Regions from separate parts of the Streptomyces sp. NBC_00316 genome, predicted to be linked through region 1. Evidence: riboswitches for the same ligand, from Rfam matches in the RefSeq annotation. Region 1 holds a riboswitch; the other holds the start of a gene.
The links. Region 1 has a riboswitch for S-adenosylmethionine ahead of OG878_RS28515 (aminotransferase class V-fold PLP-dependent enzyme). Riboswitches for the same ligand answer to the same signal wherever they lie in the genome.

Region 1 (3,343 bases):
CGGTCGACGAGAACGGTGTCGAGCGCAAGGTGCCCGCGATGCAGAAGCTGCGCGCCAAGCTCAGCAAGGGCTACTACGGCGAGTTCAACCAGATCGCCAAGCCCACTGTCGAGGAGTACAAGGAGATCACCAGCGGCCACGGCCACCACTGATCATCCTGACTGATCGCCACAGCGGGAGCCCCGTCCATTCGATGGACGGGGCTCTTCGCTGTCCCGGGCGCTCGATAGGGTGGAGTCCGTACCCTTATCGGCTGTGGACCCCCAGGAGCGGACCATGAACGTTGTGACCCCGGTCGGCGGCGACAGCGTGGCGGCTCGTTCCTGGCCCGGCGTGCTGAACCCCCTGCTGCGCGGCGAGGACCTGACCGCCGACGACACCGCGTGGGCGATGGACCACATCATGAGCGGCGAGGCGACCGACGCCCAGATCGCCGGTTTCGCGGTGGCGCTGCGCGCCAAGGGTGAGACGGTCGACGAGGTGTCCGGCCTGGTGCGGGCGATGTACGCGCACGCGAACATCATCGAGGTGCCGGGCCGCACGGTCGACATCGTCGGCACCGGCGGCGATCTGGCCAAGACGGTCAACATCTCCACGATGGCGGCGATCGTCATCGCCGGTACGGGGGCCCGGGTCGTCAAGCACGGCAACCGCGCCGCCTCCTCGGCCAGCGGCTCCTCCGACGTGCTGGAGAAGCTCGGCGTCAATCTGGACCTCACCCCGCGCCGGGTCGTCGAGGTCGCCGAGGAGGCGGGCATCACCTTCTGCTTCGCCGTGAAGTTCCACCCCGCCCTGCGGTACGCGGCCAAGGCCCGCAAGGAACTCGGCGCGCAGACCACGTTCAACATCCTCGGCCCGCTGACCAACCCGGCCCGGGTGCGCTCCCAGGCGATCGGCGTGGCCGACCTGCGGATGGCGCCCATCGTCGCGGGCGTGCTCGCCGAGCGGGGCAACTCGGCGCTGGTCTTCCGCGGTGACGACGGATTGGACGAGCTGACCACCACCGCGACGTCCCGGGTCTGGGTGGTCCGCGACGGTGCGGTGCGCGAGGAGACGTTCGACCCGCGCGACGTCGGCCTGGAGATCGTGCCGGTCGAGGCGCTGCGCGGCGCCGACGCCTCGTACAACGCGGACGTGGCCCGGCGGGTGCTGGCCGGCGAGACCGGCCCGGTGCGCGACGCGGTGCTGCTCAACGCGGCGGCGGCGCTGGTCGCGCTGGACCCCGCCGAGCGCACGCTGAACGAGCAGCTGGCCGCCGGGATCGCGAAGGCCGCCGAGTCCATCGACTCGGGGGCGGCCCGGGCGGCGCTGGAGCGCTGGGTGACGGCCAGCAACGCCTGAACGAACGGTGATACGGCCCGCAAGGCGCAGTCCAGATCTCGGACTGCGCCTTGCGGGCCGACGCACGTATGGCAAGATGCTGCACAGGTCATGAGTGACAGCGACTACGGCCCCGGCCCGCTGTCCGGCAACCCTCCGTCCGTGGCGGGGTGCCCCGGGTGAAGACCAGGCCGTAGGCAGCGAGGTCTGCGGCAAGCGCGGACCCCGTGACATCTGTGTATGTCGCATCCCCGGGGTCCTGGTCCTCGAGGAGCCTCTTGTGAGCAAGCGAATGCGATAGGGCCCGTTCCGGCCCTCCTCCGCACACCCCTTTTCTTCTCCTGCGCTGCCGCGTACCCGCCGGCGCAGTGAATTCGCCTGCCTGTTACGGGAGTTCGCCATGTCCGTCATCACCGCTGCCGCCGACCAGTCCGTTTGTGCCACGCTGCCCGTTCTGGGCAAGGATGTGACCGTTCCGCTCGTGACCGGCGGAGAGGTCACGTACGCCGCCCTGGACTATGCGGCCAGCGCCCCGGCGCTGCAGCGGGTGTGGGACGACGTCGCCGCGTACGCCCCGTACTACGGCAGTGTCCACCGCGGCGCCGGCTACCTCTCGCAGCTCTCCACGGACCTCTTCGAGAACAGCCGGAAGACCGTCGCCGAGTTCCTCGGCTGCCGCGCCGACGACCAGGTGATCTTCACCCGCTCGACCACCGACTCGCTGAACCTGCTGGCCGCGGTGGTCCCCGCCGACTGCCAGGTCTTCGTGTACGAGACCGAGCACCACGCCTCGCTGCTGCCCTGGCGCGACGCCCGCGTGACCTACCTCAACGCCCCGCGCACCCCGGCCCAGGCCGTCGAGACGCTGGAGCGCGCGCTCGCCGACCGTGACCCCTACGGCCCCGCGCTGGTCTGCGTCACGGGCGCCTCGAACGTCACCGGTGAGCTGTGGCCGGTGAAGGAGCTGGCGGCCGCCGCGCATGCGCACGGTGCCCGGATCGTGCTGGACGCCGCGCAGCTCGCGCCCCACCACCCGGTCGACATCGACGACCTCGACGTCGACTGGGTCGCCCTCTCCGGGCACAAGCTGTACGCGCCGTTCGGCTCCGGTGTGCTCGCCGGCCGCGCGGACTGGCTGCAGGACGCCGAGCCCTACCTGGCCGGTGGCGGCGCCTCACGGAAGGTGGCCCGGCGCACCGACGGGGGCGTGGACGTGGAATGGCACTCCACCGCCGCCCGGCACGAGGCCGGTTCCCCCAACGTCATCGGCGTCTACTCCATCGCCTCCGCCTGCAAGGCCCTCACCGAGGCCGGCTTCGACCGCCTGGTCGCCCGTGAGCAGCAGCTCGTCACCCGGGTCCGCGCAGGCCTCGCCGAGGTCCCGGAGGTCAAGGTGCTGTCACTGTTCGGCGAGGACGCCCCGCGGGTCGGCGTCATCTCCTTCGTCGTGGAGGGCTGGAACAGCTCGCACTTCGCCGCGGCGCTCTCCGCCGAGTACGGCATCGGGGTGCGGGACGGACTGTTCTGCGCCCACCCGCTGGTGCGGACCCTGCTCGACAGCGACCCGCAGGACCCGGGCGTGTGCGGTGCGCCGGAGGCCGAGCCGGGCGAACGCTCGCTGAACGCGATCCGGGTCAGCTTCGGCGCCGGTACGCCGGACGAGCACATCGAGCGCTTCGTCCGCGCGGTCAAGGAACTGGTGAGCAAGGGCGCGCAGTGGAAGTACCGCACCGAGGACGGCCGTTGCGTCCCGGACCGTGGCGCGGCGCAGGTCTGACCGGTCCTGAACGGGGACCGTCGTGACGTGGGCCGGGGACGGGCAGCTGCCCGTCCCCGGCCCACGTCACGATGTCGTCTTGCGCGTCCTACGCGTCCAGACCGATGGCGAAGGCCGCCTCCAGGTCGTGCTGCGAGTACGTACGGAACGCGACATGCGTGTCGGTGGCCTCGACGCCCGGGATCTTGCTGATCCGGCCGGGGATGACGTCGGCGAGATCGTCGTGCTTGGCCACCCGGACCATGG
Region 2 (3,343 bases), 2.3 Mb from region 1:
CAGGGCCAGGTGGTAGTCCTGCACCAGCACCGCCGCACCCTCGCCCGCCTCCTCGGCGAGCGCCTGCGCGAAGGCCTGGTTGTACGTTTCGAACGACGCCCACTGCCGGCGGAACTCCGCGTCGAAGACCGGATCCAGCGGCGTCTGGTACAGCATGTGATGCACGAACCAGAGCACCGAGTTCGCGATGCCGTTGTACGCGTCGGCGTGCACGTCGGCGTCGATGTCGAGCATCCGCACACCCGGCTCGGCGATTCCGCGCCGGACCGCCGCCCTGTCCCCGTCGCCGAGCGCCGCGCAGACCCACAGCTTGTCCTCGACCGCGCTGAGCCCGGAGACGAGCCCGCCGCCGCCCCGTCTGGCGCCGATCGAACCGTCCGCGCGCAGCGCGTACGAGACGGGGCCGCGGTTGGACGCGACGAGTACCTGGGCGGCGGACGTGATCGCGTGCTCGGAGACCATGTTGCGGAATCTAGCCCGATCGCGAACCGCCCAAACGTGCGAAGTCAGGCCACGTCAGGCGGCGCGGCGCGAAACGTACTCGCCGATCTCGCACATCGGCGGCCGTTCCTCCGTGTCCACCGGATGCGTGAACGGGACGAAACCGTCCTCGCCCCGCACGAACTGGGTGAGCGAAGGCCGCACCAGATGCCCCCGGGAGAGACGCAGTTGCGCGGTCCGGTAGATCGCGGCCGCCATCCGGCCCAGCGCCTGCCCGTCCTGGTGGCGGTGTTTCCTGACCCCGACGTCGACCTGCGCCAGCGCGTCCAGCCCGACCGTGTGGAGCGCGTCCACCAGCAGGCCCAGTTCCACCCCGTAGCCGACCGGGAACGGCAGCCGCTCCAGCAGCGAGCGCCGCACCGCGTACTCGCCGCCCAGCGGCTGGACGAAGCCGGCCAGCTGCGGCCAGTGCAGATTGAGCAGCGGACGGGCCACCAGTTCCGTGACGCGGCCCCCCTGGCCTGCCGCTTCCCCCAGCGGGCGGTCGTACATCGCCTTCACGAACTGCACCCCGGGATCGGTCAGCAACGGGCCGACGATGCCGGAGACGAAGTCCGCGGAGAAGTCCTTGAGGTCGGCGTCGATGAAGCAGACGATGTCGCCGGTGGTGACCAGGAGTGACCGCCACAGGACCTCGCCCTTGCCGGGGAGCGCGGGTATCCGGGGGAGTATCGCGTCGCGGTGGACCACTCGGGCGCCCGCCGTCCGGGCGACATCCGCGGTGGCGTCCGTCGACCCGGAGTCGATCACCACCAGCTCGTCGACCAGCGGCACCTTCTCCATCAGCTCGCGCCGGATCGTCTCCACGATCGCGCCGACCGTGGCCTCCTCGTTGAGAGCGGGCAGCACGACGCTGACACTCCCACGCTGCGGATCCCTGACGCCAAGACTTGCCTTGGCGGCGAGGAGCCGGTCCAGTGGGCGGTCGGCGACCGACCAGGAGCGCCTGGCCAGCCAGCGTTCGACCTCTTCCAGCACGGTCGATACTCCCTGTATGTGATCCATCTCGCGGTTCGGACGGCTATCTCGACCGTCCGGTGCTTCAGTTACAGTCTTGAACAACGCGGATGGCCGTCGCATGTTGGGGTCGGTCCGCAAACAAATGCCTGGGTCCATGATCCAGTGCCACAGCGCTCATCCAGAGGGACTGAGGGAACGGCCCGTTGAAGTCCCGGCAACCCTCCTGCCGACCGCGAGGTCAGGTGGGGAAGGTGCCAATTCCGTCTCGTGGCGAAACGCGCCGCGAGGAAGATGAGGAGAAAGGGCCTCGCCATCATGGCTACGCAGACTGTTGCAGTAAGCACCGATTTTTCCGCCGACGCTGTCGACCTCGGTCCCGCCGCGGCACTCTCCTGTCGCGAGTGCGGAGAGCGTTTCGATCTCGGCCCCATTTTCGCCTGCGCGTCGTGTTTCGGGCCGCTCGAAGTGGCGTACGACCTGCCGAGCGGCTCCCCGGACGAGCTGAAGAAGCGCATCGAAGCCGGGCCGAACAACATCTGGCGTTACGCGCCGCTGCTGCCGGTCCCCGCCGATGTGGCCGACAAGCCCAACATCAACCCCGGCTTCACCAAGCTGGTCAAGGCCGACAACCTCGCCCGTGAACTGGGCGTCACCGGCGGCCTGTACGTCAAGGACGACTCCGGCAACCCGACGCACTCCTTCAAGGACCGCGTCGTCGCGATCGCCGTCGAGGCCGCCCGCGCCTTCGGTTTCACCACTCTCTCCTGCTCCTCCACCGGCAACCTCGCAGGCGCCGTCGGCGCCGCCGCCGCCCGGGCCGGACTGCGGTCCTGCGTGTTCATCCCGCACGACCTGGAGCAGGGCAAGGTCGTCATGGCCGCGGTGTACGGCGGCGAACTGGTCGGCATCGAGGGCAACTACGACGACGTCAACCGCTTCTGCTCGGAGCTCATCGGCGACCCGCTCGGCGAGGGCTGGGGCTTCGTCAACGTGAACCTGCGGCCGTACTACGGCGAGGGTTCCAAGACCCTCGCGTACGAGATCTGCGAGCAGCTCGGCTGGCGGCTGCCCGACCAGCTCGTCATCCCGATCGCCTCCGGCTCGCAGCTCACGAAGATCGACAAGGGTCTGCAGGAGCTGATCAAGCTCGGTCTCGTCGAGGACAAGCCGTACAAGATCTTCGGCGCCCAGGCCGAAGGCTGCTCCCCGGTCTCCACGGCCTTCAAGGCCGGTCACGACGTCGTGCGCCCGCAGAAGCCGGACACCATCGCCAAGTCCCTGGCGATCGGCAACCCGGCCGACGGCCCGTACGTCCTGGACATCGCCCGCCGGACCGGCGGCGCCGTCGAGGACGTCGACGACGAGCAGGTCGTCGACGCGATCAAGCTGCTGGCGCGCACCGAGGGCATCTTCGCCGAGACGGCGGGCGGGGTGACGGTCGGCGTGACGAAGAAGCTGATCGAGGCCGGTCTGCTGGACCCGACGCTCACCACCGTCGTCCTGAACACCGGTGACGGACTGAAGACGCTGGACGCGGTCGCCCCGACCACCGGCCCGACCGCGACGATCCGGCCCAGCCTGGACGCGTTCCGCGACGCCGGTCTCGCCCGCAGTTGACCCGACCACCCGAGGCACAAGGAAGGCACCCACATGAGCGTCAAGGTCCGTATCCCCACCATCCTGCGCACCTACACGGGCGGTCAGGCCGAGGTCGCGGCCGAGGGCACGACCCTCTCCCAGGTCATCGAGTCGCTGGAGCAGAACCACCCGGGCATCGCCGCGCGCGTCCTGGACGACCAGGGCAAGCTGCGCCGGTTCGTGAACGTGTACGTCAACGACGACGACGTGCGCTTCGAGGGCGGCCTGGAGACGGCCACCCCGG

Region 2: linked by a shared signal. The riboswitch ahead of thrC (threonine synthase) and the one ahead of OG878_RS28515 (aminotransferase class V-fold PLP-dependent enzyme) in region 1 are both predicted to bind S-adenosylmethionine.

What each region holds. Positions count from the first base shown of each region.
Region 1 is NZ_CP108023.1:6,415,827-6,419,169, forward strand. Features, by position in the region: gene qcrB (cytochrome bc1 complex cytochrome b subunit) at 1-152, shown strand, start outside; gene trpD (anthranilate phosphoribosyltransferase) at 277-1,341, shown strand; SAM riboswitch class IV at 1,428-1,545, shown strand; gene OG878_RS28515 (aminotransferase class V-fold PLP-dependent enzyme) at 1,721-3,097, shown strand; gene OG878_RS28520 (Lrp/AsnC family transcriptional regulator) at 3,186-3,343, opposite strand, start outside.
Region 2 is NZ_CP108023.1:4,109,916-4,113,258, reverse strand. Features, by position in the region: gene OG878_RS18275 (alpha,alpha-trehalose-phosphate synthase (UDP-forming)) at 1-462, opposite strand, end outside; gene OG878_RS18270 (glucosyl-3-phosphoglycerate synthase) at 517-1,479, opposite strand; SAM riboswitch class I at 1,633-1,759, shown strand; gene thrC (threonine synthase) at 1,777-3,078, shown strand; gene OG878_RS18260 (ubiquitin-like small modifier protein 1) at 3,112-3,343, shown strand, end outside.